DNA from 2 places in the Cellulosimicrobium funkei genome. Region 2 is predicted to be linked to the other one. Evidence: riboswitches for the same ligand, from Rfam matches in the RefSeq annotation. Region 2 holds a riboswitch; the other holds the start of a gene.

Region 1 (7,723 bases), on a different contig from region 2:
TCGCGCGGGCGCTCGTGTCCGTGCCCGCCGCCGCCCCCGACTTCCGCATCCTGTGGGACAACGCGTACGCCCTGCACCACCTCACCGACGACGAGGTCCGCAGCGCCGACGCGATCGCGCTCGCCGCCGAGGCCGGCCACCCGGACCGCGTGATCCTCTACGCCTCGACGTCGAAGATCACGTTCGCCGGCGCGGGCGTCGCGTTCCTCGCGTCGTCCCCCGGGAACGTCGCCTGGTACAAGAAGCACCTGTCCGCCCAGTCCATCGGCCCGGACAAGGTCAACCAGCTCCGGCACGCGCTGTTCTTCGGCGACGCCGACGGCGTGCGGGACCACATGCGCAAGCACCGCGACATCATCGCCCCCAAGTTCGACGCCGTGACGAGCATCCTCGCCGACCGCCTCGGCGGCACCGGCGTCGCGTCGTGGACCGAGCCGAAGGGCGGCTACTTCGTCAGCCTCGAGGTCGTGCCGGGCACCGCGTCGCGCGTCGTCGAGCTCGCGAAGGCCGCGGGCATCGCGCTCACGCCCGCGGGCGCCCCGTTCCCCTACGGCAAGGACCCGGAGGACAAGGTCCTCCGCCTCGCCCCGACCCTCCCCCCGATCGAGGAGGTCCGCGTCGCGATGGACGGCGTCGCGACGTGCGTCCTCCTCGCGGCGGCGGAGCACGCCGCGAAGTAGCCGGCTCGCCCCTCCTCACTCCTCCGCCGAGCAGGCGGTCGTGGCGCGTCCCGGTCCCCTGACGCGCCACGACCGCCTGCTCGACTTTTGGGGGTGCCTTCGCGGGCGTGACGTCTTGGTCTGGTAGGGCGAGCCTTGCTCGGCGCACGATGGAGGAGGTGCGCGACCGATGAGTTCTGCCGCCCCGGGCGGTCGGTGGGTGCGTGGGTGGCCCGGACGCTCCGGGCGGCCCGTCGGCAACGGCCAGGAGGGGACATGACCGAACCTGCACGCGGCGACCTCGCCGTCGAGGCGCGCGGCCTCGTCAAGCACTTCACGACCGGGAAGTCGGTGACCAAGGCGGTCGACGGCATCGACCTCCTCATCCCCGAGGGCACCGTGTTCGGCGTCCTCGGGCCGAACGGCGCGGGCAAGACGACCGCCGTCCGCATGCTCGCGACGCTCCTGCGCCCCGACGCGGGCACGGCGCGGGTCCTCGGCCACGACGTCGTGCACGACGCCGACAAGGTGCGTTCCGTCGTCGGGCTCACCGGGCAGTACGCGTCGGTGGACGAGGACCTCACGGGCACGGAGAACCTCGTCATGCTCGCGCGGCTGTACGGGTTCCTCGGCGGCACGGCACGCGGTCGCTCGGCCGAGCTGCTCGACGCGTTCGGGCTCGGGGACGCCGGCGACCGCCAGGTGAAGACGTACTCGGGCGGTATGCGGCGGCGCATCGACCTCGCGGCGAGCCTCGTCATGAGCCCGCGCGTCATCTTCCTCGACGAGCCGACCACCGGGCTCGACCCGCGCAGCCGCAACCAGGTGTGGGACATCGTGCGTGTGCTCGTCGCCGACGGCGCGACCGTGCTGCTCACGACCCAGTACCTCGAGGAGGCGGACCAGCTCGCCGACCGCATCGCCGTGATCGACCACGGCAAGGTCATCGCGGAGGGCACCGCGACCGAGCTCAAGCGGTCGGTGGGCGAGGGCGCGGTGCACCTGCGCCTCGCCGACGCGACGCAGCGGGGCCGGGCCGCGGAGGTCGTGGGCGCGCTGCTCGGCACGGACATCACGCTCGCGAACGACCCGTACGCGTTCACCGCGCGCGTGCCCGACGACGGCGCGGCGGACGTCGCGCGGATCCTGCCCGCCCTCGGCGACGAGGGGATCGTGGTGCCCGAGTTCACGCTGGGGCAGCCGAGCCTCGACGAGGTCTTCCTCGCGCTCACCGGCCAGCCCATGGACGACGACGAGACGATCGAGGAGGTGGCCTGATGGCCGCGGACCCCACGACCACCGCCGCGGAGCTGCGCGCCCCGGAGGCGAACGCGCTGCGCGCGGCGGTCGCGCTCGACCGGCGACCGGACCGGCCGTCGCCCGTCTCGGCGACCCTGACGTACACGTGGCGCGCGCTGCTCAAGATCAAGCACGTGCCCGAGCAGCTGTTCGACGTCACGGTCTCGCCGATCATCTTCACGCTGATGTTCACGTACCTGTTCGGCGGCGCGCTGGCCGGCGACGTGCAGAGCTACCTGCAGTTCTTGCTGCCCGGCATCCTCGTGCAGGCGGTGCTCTTCACGACGATCTACACGGGCTACACGATGAACACGGACATCAGCAAGGGCGTGTTCGACCGGTTCCGGTCGCTGCCCGTGTGGCGGCCCGCGCCGATCGTCGGCGCGCTGCTCGGCGACACCGTGCGCTACACGATCGCCTCGGTCGTGACCCTCGCGCTCGGCCTCGTGCTGGGCTTCCGCCCGCCGGGCGGCGTCGTCGGCGTGGTCCTGGGGATCGTGCTGCTGCTGGTGTTCGCGTTCGCGCTCAGCTGGGTGTTCACGGCCCTCGGGCTCGTGCTGCGCTCCCCCAACGCCGTCATGGGCACGTCGATGCTCGTGCTCATGCCGCTCACGTTCGCGTCGAACATCTTCGTCGACCCGTCGACGATGCCCGTCGTGCTGCAGCGCTTCGTCGACGTCAACCCGGTCACGCACCTCGTCACCGCGGTGCGCGGGCTCATGGCGGGCGAGCCCGCGACGGAGGGGATCGTGTGGGTCCTCGTGGCGTCCGTCGTCCTCACCGCGATCCTCGCCCCGATCACCATGCGGCTATACCGCAACCGGAGCTGACCGCGCGCCGGGGCACCACGGGCCGTGGTGCCTCGGCGTGCCGGGGGCTCAGCCCTCCTGGGCCGCCGGCTCGTCGTCCTCGCACTTCTTGGTCACGACCATGACGGGGCACGCGGAGTGGTGCAGCACGGCCTGGCTCGTGGAGCCCAGCAGCAGGCCGCGGAACCCGCCCCGCCCGCGCGAGCCCACGACGATGAGGTCGGACGCCGTGGAGAACTCCGTGAGGAGCTCCGCACCCGTGCCGTCGAGCACGATGCGCTTGATCGTGAGCCCGGGGTGCTCCGCCTCGTGGCGGTCGATGATGACGTTCAGCCCCTCGGTGACGTCGGCCAGGACCTGCTCGTGGTCGATCGACGCGGGGAGCCACGCGAGGAGTCCCGCACCGGCGCCGACGGGGACGCCGGCGACCGCGACGAGCTCGGCGTCCCAGGCCCGGGCCTGACGGATCGCGTGCCGCAGCGCGATCTCGGCGGACGGCGACCCGTCCACCCCGACGACGATCCGGCGCAGGTCCCGCACCGGCGGCAGCTCCTGCGCGCCGCCCTCGTCGTCCTTCCCGCCCGCGCGATACGGCACGACGACCGTCGGGCAGTGCGCGTGCGCGGGCAGCGCGGAGGAGACGGTACCGAGCAGCCGCTCGGTGAAGCCGCCGCGCCCCCGCGTGCCGACGACGACGAGCGCGTGCTCGCGCGACATCTCGACGAGGACCCCCGCGGCGTCGCCGGTCGTGACGGTCGCCGTCGTGCGGACGCCGGCGCCCTCGGCGCGGGCGCGAGCCTCTTCCAGGACGGCGCGCGCGCCCTCCTGGATGGCCGAGTCGTCGAGGGCCGCGTAGCCGCCGTCGAGCGACGCCGCCGTGAACGACGGCAACGAGTAGGTGCACACGATGTGGAGGGGCCACCCCACGCGCAGCGCGTACGCCGCGGCCCAGTCCAGCGCGTGGAGGCTCGGCGCCGAGCCGTCGACACCGACGAGGACGGATTCCGTGCGGGTCATGAGCGACTCTCCTCTCGACGGCCCGGTGCCATCGGACGACCAACCTAGCCGAGACCAGGCCCGGCCGTCCGTCTGCCACGAGTCACGAACACGTCAAGAATGCCACGAACCCCGCCCGCTCGCGCAGAGTGCGAGCGGACGGGGTTCGTCCAGCCAGTGACCGCGGGGGTCCTGATCGGGTGAGCGATCAGGCCACGCGGATGAAGGTGGGGTTCGACTGCCAGATCTGGCGGAACTGGACCGACTTCCCGGGACGCGGGGCGTCGATCATCATGTTGTCGCCCGCGTAGATGGCGATGTGGCCCGGCGTCCAGATGAGGTCGCCCGGCTGCGCCTGGTCGCGCGACACCTTGGTGCCGACCGAACCCTGGGCGCCCGACGTGCGCGGCAGGTTGATGCCGACCTGCGCGTAGACATAGCTGGTGAAGCCCGAGCAGTCGAAGCCGTCGGGCGTGGTGCCGCCGTAGACGTACGGGACGCCCACGTAGCGGGCCGCGATCGAGACGATCGACGAGCCGTGCGCCGACGCGGGGGCGCCGACGGACGCCTCCTGCTGGGCCGAGGCCTGCGACTCGTCGGACGACGACGACTGCGTGGACTGGCGCTCCTGCGTGCGGCTCGTCTGCGTGGTGCGGACGGGCTCGGGCTCCGGCTCCGGCTCCGGCTCGGGGGCCGGGGTCACGGTGACCGGGGCCTCCTCGATGGTGAACGCCGCGTCGGCCGCGACGGTCACGGCCGGGGCGGCCTCGAGGGCCTGGCGGGCCTGCGCGGTGAGGGCGCTGAGGTCGACGGCGTTGAGCTTGCCGGACTCGTTGTCGACCGGGGCGGCCGTCGCGGGGGCGGCGGCGCCGATCATCGAGACGATGAGGCCGGAGGACGCGGCGACGACGGCGGTACGACGACCGACGCTCGACATCTGGTCCGATGCGGCCTGGGCGATGGTGCTGAGTGGCGTCACGGGACGCCGCGCCGCGCGGTGGCGGGCGCGAGTCGTGCTCACGGTCACTGTTGCCTCTCCTGGACGCCTGCGAGGTCAGCTGTCGGGTTCGGGTGGAAGAGTCACCCGGCCTGGCGGACCGGAGTCCGTCGGGCTTCACCCCAAGGGCGCTGTCTCCAGCACCCGGAAGTGGGTCCCCCGTCCCTGTCATCGGGTCGTCGTGGGCCTCTCGCGGTGACAGGGTTAGGCGTTCCGCGCGAGGTCTCCGCCAGATGGGTATCCCGACGGAGCAGGACGACCGTACAGGACCCCTCGGCAAAAGTCACGTTCCCATCACGACGGAACGCGGCCCCGCGCATCGCCGCAGGTCACGGCGTTTCCCCCGGTGAACGGGCGGCTATCCGCGGGCGACGAAGAGGTGGCGCGCGACGTCGTCGGGCAGGTCGAGGACGACCGGCGCACCCTCTCCCTGCACGGTGACCCCGCCGGCCGGTGCCGGTCGCACGACGAGCGTGCGGCGCGGCAGCACCCCGGCCTGGGCGAACCGCGCGAGGAGCTCGACGTCGACCTGGACCGGCTCGGCGATCCGCTGGAGCACGACGCGCACCTCGCCGCCGCCGAGGCCGTGCTGGGCGAGGTGGACGGGGAGCGACACGACGCCGTCGAGGAAGTCGACCTCCTCGAGCTGCTCCCCGAGCTCCGGCAGGCCCGGGATGGGGTTGCCGTACGGGTCGAAGTGCGGGTGGTCGAGCAGCCCGAGGAGCCGCTCCTCGACGAGCTCGCTCATCACGTGCTCCCAGCGGCACGCCTCGGTGTGCACGTACTCCCAGTCGAGCTTGATGACGTCCGTGAGGAGCCGCTCGGCGAGCCGGTGCTTGCGCATGACGCGCGTCGCCTTCTCGTGGCCCGCGGGCGTGAGCTCGAGGTGGCGGTCCCCCGTGACGACGACGAGCCCGTCGCGCTCCATGCGCGCGACCGTCTGCGACACCGTGGGCCCCGAGTGGCCGAGGCGCTCCGCGATGCGCGCGCGCAGCGGGACGATGCCCTCCTCCACGAGCTCGTAGATCGTCTTCAGATACATCTCGGTGGTATCGATCAGATCGGTCACGTCACGCTCCCAGTCGCTCGTCGGCTCGGGGCGCCCGGTCGTCGCTCCACGGGGCGCCTGCCCGCACCGGCGGGCCGCTGGGGGTCAGTCTATGGCGAGCCCGTGACCCGACCGCGGTGTCGTCCAGAGGCACCCGTGGTGCCTGGTGGCCCGCGCCTCCCCGCGGGCCCCGGCGCGGACCGTGCGGTGACGCACGGCCTGTGGACGAGGCTCCCGGGGCGCGCCGCGCGCGCGTAGGGTGACGCCGTGCCCGATCTCGCGAACACCTCGATCACGATCCCCTCGGACCTCCTGCCGGCCGACGGCCGCTTCGGGTCCGGGCCGTCCAAGGTCCGCGCCGCGCAGGTCCGGGCGCTGTCCGACGCCGGCACCTCGCTGCTGGGGACGTCCCACCGGCAGGCGCCCGTCCGGTCGCTCGTGCGCCGCACGCGCGAGGGCCTCGCCGCTCTGTTCGCGCTGCCCGACGGCTACGAGGTCGTGCTGGGCAACGGCGGCTCCACGACGTTCTGGGACGTCGCGACGGCGTGCCTCGTCCGCTCGAAGGCGCAGCACGCGGCGTTCGGCGAGTTCGGCGCGAAGTTCGCCGCCGCGACGACCGCAGCGCCGTTCCTCGCGCCGTCCCAGGTGATCTCGGCCCCCGCCGGGACCGTCGCGCTCCCGGAGCCCGCCGACGACGTCGACGTGCACGCGTGGCCGCACAACGAGACCTCGACCGGCGCGATGGCGCCCGTGCGCCGCGTCCCCGGCTCGCGCGAGCGCGGCGCGCTCACGCTCGTGGACGCCACGTCCGGCGCGGGCGCGATCCCCGTGGACGTCGCGGAGACCGACGTCTACTACTTCGCGCCGCAGAAGGTCTTCGGGTCGGACGGCGGCCTGTGGCTCGCGCTGTGCTCGCCCGACGCGCTCGCGCGCGCGGAGGAGGTCGAGAGCAGCGGCACCCGCTGGGTCCCGGAGTCGCTGTCGCTGCGCACGGCGGCGGCGAACTCGCGCCAGGACCAGACGCTCAACACGCCCGCGATCGCGACTCTCGTCATGCTCGCGGAGCAGGTGGAGTGGCTCCTGGGCAACGGGGGCCTGGAGTGGGCCGCCGCCCGGTCCGCCGAGTCGGCCGCGCACCTCTACGGGTGGGCGGACTCGCGCGAGTGGGCGACGCCCTTCGTCGCGAACCCGGCGGAGCGGTCGACGGTCGTCGGCACGATCGACCTGGACGACGCGATCGACGCGACGACCGTCGTCGCCGCGCTGCGCGAGAACGGCGTGCTCGACGTCTTCCCGTACCGCAAGCTCGGCCGCAACCAGCTGCGCGTCGCCATGTTCCCGGCGATCGAGCCCGACGACGTCCGCGCCCTCACCGCGTGCGTGGACCACGTCGTCGACCACCTCGGCTGACGAGCGCGCGACCGACGGCCGCGCCCAGCACGAGGCCGGTGCCGCCCGGGAGACCGGGGTGGCACCGGCCTGGTGGCTCGGGCGGGAGTGGCGGCGTCAGGCCGCCCGGGCGGCCTCCTGCGCGTCCTCGGCCTCGATCCGCCGCCGCGCCTCGGCGCGGGCGGAACGGTCGGTCGGGGTCCCGGCGTCGAGGTAGCGCACCACGAGGTGCGGGCGCTGCAGGACGCGGTACCGGACCTCGAGGTGCCAGTTGCGCACGGCCCAGACGGCGGCGCCCACCGCGACGAGCGCGGCGGTGATCGACCCGACGCCGATCGCCCAGCGCGGGCCCCACGCCTCGGCGATCCACCCGACGAGCGGGGAGCCGACGGGCGTCGCACCGAGGAACACGATCATGTAGAGCGACATGACGCGCCCGCGCATGACGGGGTCCACGGACATCTGGATGGTCGAGTTGGCCGCGGTCATCATGGTGAGCGACGCGAGCCCCACGGGGATGCACGCG
Region 2 (7,723 bases):
CCGGCGCCTCGACCCCTGAGGCGTCAGGAGGGCTGCGGGCCGGACGACGGCACCGCGAGGTCCTGCGTGCCCACGACCCCGAGCAGGCGGATCCTGTCCGCCGCCTCCGTGCCCGGCGCCGCCGTGAGCACGAGGAGCACCTGGAGCTGGTCCTCCGTGGTGAGCGCCTGGCAGTCCACCTCGATCTCCCCGACCACCGGGTGCACGAGCGTCTTGTGGTCCACGAACCGGCGCGCCACCTCCTGCCGGTCCCACAGCGCGACGAACTCCGGGCTCGTGCGCGACAGCACCCGCACCAGCTCGCCCGCGCGCGACGACGCGCCCAGCACCGCCACGGCCGAGCGCAGGCTCGCGACGAGCGCGCGGCCCTGCCGGTCCCGGTCGTCCGCCGGGTAGATCGCCCGCGCCGTCGCCGGGTGGGCGAACCACCGGTAGATCTCGCTGCGGTCCCACCCCGAGTACGCCGACGCGTCGCCGTAGAGCGCGCGCGCCAGGTCGTTCTGCGCCAGCGTCTGCGCGAGCGGGTCGAGGATCAGCGCCGGGGTGTCGTCCAGGCGGTCGAGCACGCGTTGCAGCGCGGGAGCCACGTGCCCGGGATCGGTCGCCCGGTCGGGCACCCCGTGGCCGGCGACCCGGTAGAGGTAGTCGCGCTCGTCGTCGGACAGGCGCAGGGCTCGCGCGATCGACGCGAGCATCTGCGTGCTCGGCTGCGGCCCGCGCTGCTGCTCGAGACGCGTGTAGTAGTCCGTCGACATGAGCGCGAGCTGCGCCACCTCCTCGCGGCGCAGGCCCGGTGCCCGACGGCGCACCCCGGCCGGGAGCCCCACGTCGCCCGGCTGCAGCGCCTCCCGGCGACGGCGGAGGAAGTCGGCGAGCGCGGCGCGGTCCATGCGCCCATCGTCCGGGGTTCACGGCGCCCGTGCCAGGGATCGCCGGTCCCCCGTCCACCGGACTCTGCCGCGCCGCGCGCACGGCGTTCAGGATCGAGGCATGGACATCACGAGCAGCACCGTCTTCATCCCCGGCGCGACGAGCGGCATCGGGCTGGCGCTCGCGGTCGCGCTGCACGAGCAGGGCAGCACCGTCGTCGTCGGCGGGCGCCGCACCGACCTCCTGGAGCGGATCGCCGTCGAGCACCCCGGTCTCGACACCGTGCGCATCGACACCACCGACCCCGAGAGCATCGCCACGGCCGCGAAGGAGGTTCTCGACCGCCACCCCGACCTCGACACGCTCGTCACCATGGCCGGGATCATGCGCACCGAGGACTGGCATCACCCCGAGGGCTTCCTCGACACCGCGGAGCAGATCGTCACGACCAACGTGCTCGGCCCGATCCGGCTCGTCGGCGCGTTCGTCGAGCACCTGCAGACCCGGCTGCGCGCGACGATCGTCACCGTGTCGTCCGGGCTGGCGTTCGCGCCGCTCGCGGCCACGCCGACGTACGACGCGTCGAAGGCCGCGATCCACATGCTCAGCGAGGCGCTGCGGCTCCAGCTCGCCGACACGAGCGTCGACGTCGTCGAGCTCGTCCCGCCGTCGGTGGCGACGGATCTCATGCCGGGTCAGCGCGAGAGCGCGATCGCCATGCCGCTGGACGAGTTCGTCACCGAGGTCGTCGACCTGCTGCGCGCGCAGCCCGACGCGCACGAGATCCTCGTGGAGCGCGTGAAGTTCCTCCGGTACGGCGAGGCGCGCGGCGACTACGACGACGTCGTGCGGACCCTCAACGCGTCCGACCCGCACGGTCGCTGAGCCGGCCGGGCCGTCGGCCCGGCACGGCCGCCGCGGTCAGGCGGCCTCGGCGCGGGCGGCTCGGTCAGGCGAGCCCGGTCGGGCGGGCCCGGTCAGGCGGGCTCGGGGGCCGGGGCGAGGGTCGCGGCCAGGACCTGCCATGCGCCGTCGGCGCGCACCCACAGGCGCGTGTAGACCAGACGCGCGGACAGCGCGGCCCCGTCCTGGACGGCGTCCACGGCGGCGACGAGCCGGGTCGTCCCGCTCGGGCCGTCCTCCTGGACGACGAGCGACTCCTCCTCGAGCCGCGTGATCCGCAGCGCGCCCGAGCGGTGGCTCGCGAGGTCGTCCTCCTTGGAGAAGACCGACCCGTCCGGACCGGCGCCGACGCACCGCGGGTGCAGCAGCGCGTCGAGCGCGGCGACGTCGCCCGCGCGCTGGGCTGCCTGGAGAGCGTGCTCGGCGGCAAGGAGGCTCATCGCGCGAGTCTACGCACGGGGTCGGGACCGGCGGACGTCGGGCGCGGCGCCGTCGACGGGTCAGCCGCGGCGACGCGTCAGAACAGCGGCCACGGGACGGCGGGCATGTCGCCCTCCGGGGCGGGGAACCGCGCCGTGCGCAGCAGCCGGTCGCAGCGATCCGCGAGGGCGGCCACCTCGTCGGGCGCGAGGAGACCGCGCAGGCGGTGGGCGAGGTCGCCGTCGACGCCCGCGCGCACCCGCTCGACGCCCGCGAGCTCGTCGTCGGCGAGGGGCTCGCCGAGCCAGCCCCAGAGGACGGTGCGCAGCTTGGGCTCGACGTGGAAGGTGACGCCGTGGTCGACGCCGAGGCGCCGCCCGTCCGCCAGCGGCAGCACGTGCCCGCCCTTGCGGTCGGCGTTGTTCACGACGGCGTCGAGCACCGCCATGCGCCGCAGCGCCGGCGAGTCCTCGTGCACGACGCTCACCGGGCGGTCGTCCTCGTCGACGCCCTCCAGCACCGTCCGCACGCCGTCACGCGGCACCTCGTCGGTGGGCACGACGTCGACCGGCGACTGCGCCGCGTCGACGTCCTGCCAGAGCTGCACCATGCCCGGGCCGAGCGGCCCGTCGCGCAGCCACGTGCGCGGCACGACTCCCCCGCCGAACACCTCCGAGACGAGGTACGCGGCGACCTCGCGACCCGCGAGCGTGCCGTCCGGGAAGTCCCACAGCGGCTTCTCGCCCGCGACCGGCTTGTACACGACCGAGACGTCGCCCAGCCGGGCGAGGAACGTCGCGTTCGACGCGACGCGGATCCGCCCGACGACGTCGAGCGGCGCCTCGGTGAAGGCGTCGTCGTGCGGGGTCGTCACGCCTCGTCGGGCGACGGGCACTCGTGCCCGTCGGGGTCGACCGGCCGGCCGCACAGCGGGCACGGGGGGCGGCCCGCGCTCACGACGGCGCGCGTGCGCTGCGCGAACGCGCGGGCCGTCCCCACGGGCATCTTGACGAGGAGCGACTCGGCGGGCTCCGGCTCGTCCGCCTCGGGATCGAGGTCGTCGTCGTCCACGAGCGGGAACGCCTCGACGATGACCTGCGCCGTGCGCGGGTCCCAGGTCAGCCGCATCGCGCCCGTGCGGAACTCCTCCTCGACCGGGAGGTCCAGCGGGTCGTCGTCGACGAGCTCGGCCGGGACGTCGGCGGGGACGCTGTACCGGTTGTCGGGCTCCTCCATGAGCTCGTCCAGCAGGCGCTGGATCGTGTCCGCCAGGACGGCGGACTGCTCCTTCTCGAGCGCGACGCTCGTCGTCCGCGTGCCTTCGCGCGCCTGCAGGTAGAACGTGCGGGAGCCGGGCGACCCGACGGTCCCCACGACGACGCGGTCCGGCCAGTCGTACTCGTGGACGAGAGTGGGCATGACCTCACTCTACGAGCGCACGGCCCGTCCGCACGGGACGGCCACGGGTCGGACGTCGGCCCGGCTACCGCGCGGCGTCGGCCTGGCCCGGCCCGGCGCCCCCGCCCACCGGCGCGTCACCGGCAGGCGCGGCGCTGCGCAGCCAGGAAAGGTCGCCCGCGTCGGTGTTCATGGCGACGACCTCCGGGCGGTGCGGCCCGTACCGGACGACGGAGATCGACGCCGGGCCGACGACGATGCGCTGGAAGAGGTCCAGGTGCACCCCCAGCGCGTCGGCGAGCACGGACTTGATGACGTCGCCGTGCGAGACCGCCGCCCACACCGCGTCCGCACCGTGGCGGGCGGCGACCTCAGCGTCGTGCCGCCGGACCGCCTCGACGCCCCGGGCCTGCATCGCGGCCATCGACTCGCCGCCCGGGAAGACGGCCGCCGACGGCTGCGCCTGCACGACCGACCACAGCGGCTCCTGGGCGAGGTCCTTCAGCGCACGCCCCTGCCACTGCCCGTAGTCGCACTCGGTGATCCCGTGCTCGGTCAACGACTCCGGGTCGTCCGCCTGGTGGTCGAGCAGGGCTCGCGCGGTCTGCCGGCACCGCTCCAGCGGGCTGGTGACGACCCGCGCGAGCGGCACGCCCGCGACGCGCTCGGCCGCCCGGGCCGCCTGGTCGCGCCCGACGGCGTCCAGCGCGACGCCGTCGGCCCGCCCGGCGAGGATGCCGCTCGCGTTCGCGGTGGTGCGGCCATGACGGACGAGCAGGACGGTCGGCATGCCCCGAGCGTAGGTGACGGACCCTCACCCTGTGGTGGCGACGTCCGGGGGCGGTGGTACCTCGGCCTGGGCCGAGATCACTCGCGGGGCCAGCTGGTCGGGCAGGGGCGCCAGGCCCGGCCCGCCCGCGCGGATCCACGAGTGCAGGGCGGCGGTGAGCTCGTCGCCCGCCAGCTGCTCGAACCAGGCGGGGCCGGCGGCGCGTGCGGCGGGGACCGGCCGCACCACGACGACGTCCCCGCGCTCGCACGCGTCGAGGCAGTCCACGACCGTCAGGCGCGCGTCCCCGCTCTCGGCGATCCGGCGCAGACGCTCGAGCTGCCCGCCCGGACGGGTGTCGGTGGCGGCCAGCGTCTCCCCCGCGCACAGCCCGCACGCCGTGATGCCGGGCACCGTGCGCGCGGGGCGGGGACGACGTCCCCGCTCTTCAGTGGGGGTCGTCTCGTCGGTCGAGGTCGTCGCCGTCACGCGTCGATGCCCTGGTGCCGCACCTGGTGGCGGGCCTGGTGGCGGACCGCCGTCGGTCCGTGCTCGCCGCGATGTCCCCGGGACGCCATGCCTGTCCTTCTTCCTGTCGTGCCGACGGGACCGACGCCCGCGAGCCATACCCCACAAGGGTATATCGGCCGAGGGAGGGCCCCACCCGCCGGGTGGGGCCCTCCTGCGGTCAGCCCACCCGGATGAAGGTGGGGTTGGACTGCCAGATCTCCCCGTACCGGACGGTCTTGCCCGGCGACGGAGCCTCGATCTGCTGGTTGTCCCCGACGTAGATGCCGATGTGCCCCGGGCTCCAGATCAGGTCACCGGGTTGCGCCTGGTCTCGGGAGATCACCGTCCCCGCGTACCGCTGCTGGGACGAGGTCCGGGGCAGGTCGATGCCGACCTGGGCGTAGACGTAGGACGTGAAGCCGGAGCAGTCGAACCCGTCCGGGGTCGTCCCGCCCCACAGGTACGGCACGCCGAGGTAGCGCGCCGCGATGCTGACCACGGCCGAGCCCGCCGCCGACGACGGCACCGCGACGGGAGCCGAGGCCTCCTCCGTGGCACCTTGCTCCGCCGAGGTGCTCGTCCGTTCCTCGCTCCGGGACGGACGCTCCTGACGCTCCGGCTCCGGCTCGGGTTCCGGCTCCGGTTCCGGGGCGGGAGTGACGGTCACCGGTGCCTGCTCGATCGCGAACGACGCGTCGGCGGAGACGGTCACCGCCGGTGCGGCGCTGAGCGCCTGGCGGGCCTGCTCGGTCAGCGCGCTGAGGTCGACCCCGGACACGGCCTGCGGCTCCGTGCTCGGCGCGGCGCTGGCAGGCGCCGCGAACCCCGAGACCAGCAGCCCCGACCCGGCGGCCAGGAGGACGCCCTTGCGGGCGGCGTTCGCCGTCCCCTCCTGCGCCGTGCGGGCTATCGAGGTCAGCGGCGTGATCGGTCGGTGGGACGCACGGTGGCGTCCCGCGTTTCTTGCGTTCATGGTGGTCTCCTTCGTGCCTACGGGGTGAGCTGTCGGGTTCGGGTCGGAGAGTGACCCGGCCGGACCGGTGGTTGCGGCCCGGCTTCACCCCGAGAGCACCGCGGTGCTCGCCTGAGTGGTTCCCCCGCCCCTGTCGTGGTGGTCGATGGTGTGCTCCCGGAGCTGACGGGGCTCGGCACCCTCCGGGATCCCTCGCGGACCGTTCCGCGAGGAGCATGAGGCTGCGGGCGACGTCTCACCCGCGGTCGGCGCCGAGCGCCGCGTCCCAGCTCGCACCGAGGTCGCGGCTGGTGAACAGGCCGGTCTCCGTGGCGACGAGGATCCACGGCTGGTTGCCGGGGCTGTCGTCGGGCACGTAGGTCATGGCCTGCACGCCCTCGGGCGCGGTGCCGTGGCTGTCCCAGCTCTCGGTGCCGGGCGTGCCGGTCCAGACGACGCCCCGGGCGTCGATCCCGATCAGCGCTCCGCCCCGCTCGTCGTCGACGAGCACGAGGGCGGGCGCCGCCCGGTCGGGGGCGAAGCTCCGGCCGGCGTCGCGGCTGAGCTGCAGGCCGGTGGGCGTGGTCGCGACGACCGTGTCCGGGTCCGCATCCAGGAGGTGCAGGTCCCGGGCCTCCACGGTCGCGCCCCGCGACCACGTCTCGCCCGAGTCGTCGCTGACGAGCACGGTGGAGGTCCCCGAGTCCAGCCCGACGACGCGGACGGTGCCGTCGCCGGTGCTCGCGGTGCTCAGGGCGTGGAAGTCGACCTCCCCGGTGAGGGAGACGGGATCCCACGTCGCGGCGCCGTCGGTGCTGCGGATCAGCCCGAGGTTGGGCTTCTCGAGCTCCGGCTGCTCCCCGGGCGCAGGGTGGCCCGAGGCGTACACGGTGCCGTCGACGGCGAGGGTCATGCCCATCGTGTCCTGGCGGCCCGTGCCGACCCGCTCGACCGGCCCGGGGTCGTCCTGGAACGGGTCGCCGAGGGTCCAGACCCCGGTGTGGGTGGCGATGAGGAGGGAGTGGTCGTCGCGCACGACCTGGACGTCGTGCACGTGCCCGAAGTCGGGCAGGTCCTGGGACGCGAGCGTCGTCGCGTCGGGTGTCGGTGGTGGAGTCGGGGTGCAGGCGGCCAGCAGCAGCACGGATCCCGCTGCGGCCCACCCGGTCACCCGCCTCGTGAGGGCAGGGTCGAGCACGGTGTGGGGTCCTTCGGCCTGGGCCCGCGGGGCGCGCGCACGTCAGACGCGTGCGACAGCGCGCACGCCCCGCGGGGCGGGATCAGCTCGAGGCGAGCAGGTCTTCCATGGTGGAGATCTCGGCCTGCTGGGTCTCGACGATCTCCTGCGCCATCGCGACCGCGTCCGCGTTCTCGCCCTCGTCGACCTGGGTCTGCGCCATCTCGACGGCACCCTCGTGGTGGACGATCATCTGCTCGAGGAACAGCTGCCCCGCCTCCGCGCCCTGTGCGGCGTCCAGGGCCTGCATGTCCTCCTCGCTCATCATCCCGTCCATGGACCCGTGGCCCATCGCCTCGTGGTCCATGGCGCCGAACTCCTCCATCGGGGAGCCCCACTCCTCGAGCCACGTGGTCAGCTGCTCGATCTCCGGACCCTGGGCGTCCTTGATCTGGTTCGCCAGGTCCGTGACCTCAGGGTCGACGCCCTCCTTGGCCAGGATGACGTCGGACATCTCGATCGCCTGCTCGTGGTGCGGGATCATCATCTGGGCGAACATCACGTCCTGGTCGTTGAACGTGCCGCCCTCCGCCGTGCCGTCCTGCTCCTCGGCCCCGGTCGTGGCGGACGACGGCGCCGCCCCGCTCCCGGGCTCGTCGTCGGTCGAGCACGCCGCCAGGCTCGCGACGGTCACCAGCGCGATCGCCGGCACCAGCACACTCTT

Evidence for each region. Region 2 has a riboswitch for cyclic di-AMP ahead of BXA05_RS09505 (C40 family peptidase). Riboswitches for the same ligand answer to the same signal wherever they lie in the genome.
Region 1: it holds a riboswitch for cyclic di-AMP, as region 2 does, so the genes downstream of both, BXA05_RS16680 (C40 family peptidase) here and BXA05_RS09505 (C40 family peptidase) in region 2, are expected to answer to the same signal.

The regions. Positions count from the first base shown of each region.
Region 1 is NZ_FTMI01000007.1:99,769-107,491, reverse strand. Features, by position in the region: gene BXA05_RS16700 (aspartate aminotransferase type Ic) at 1-680, shown strand, start outside; gene BXA05_RS16695 (daunorubicin resistance protein DrrA family ABC transporter ATP-binding protein) at 936-1,937, shown strand; gene BXA05_RS16690 (ABC transporter permease) at 1,937-2,788, shown strand; gene BXA05_RS16685 (universal stress protein) at 2,837-3,784, opposite strand; gene BXA05_RS16680 (C40 family peptidase) at 3,972-4,784, opposite strand; cyclic di-AMP (ydaO/yuaA leader) riboswitch at 4,792-4,952, opposite strand; gene BXA05_RS16675 (iron-dependent transcriptional repressor DtxR) at 5,119-5,829, opposite strand; gene serC (phosphoserine transaminase) at 6,076-7,218, shown strand; gene BXA05_RS16665 (MFS transporter) at 7,315-7,723, opposite strand, start outside.
Region 2 is NZ_FTMI01000003.1:304,828-312,550, reverse strand. Features, by position in the region: gene BXA05_RS09545 (VOC family protein) at 1-19, shown strand, start outside; gene BXA05_RS09540 (helix-turn-helix transcriptional regulator) at 24-890, opposite strand; gene BXA05_RS09535 (SDR family oxidoreductase) at 991-1,755, shown strand; gene BXA05_RS09530 (nuclear transport factor 2 family protein) at 1,848-2,213, opposite strand; gene BXA05_RS09525 (Rv2133c family protein) at 2,291-3,067, opposite strand; gene BXA05_RS09520 (Rv2134c family protein) at 3,064-3,612, opposite strand; gene BXA05_RS09515 (histidine phosphatase family protein) at 3,677-4,381, opposite strand; gene BXA05_RS09510 (hypothetical protein) at 4,406-4,849, opposite strand; gene BXA05_RS09505 (C40 family peptidase) at 5,049-5,843, opposite strand; cyclic di-AMP (ydaO/yuaA leader) riboswitch at 5,862-5,983, opposite strand; gene BXA05_RS09500 (F510_1955 family glycosylhydrolase) at 6,079-7,020, opposite strand; gene BXA05_RS09495 (DUF305 domain-containing protein) at 7,103-7,723, opposite strand, start outside.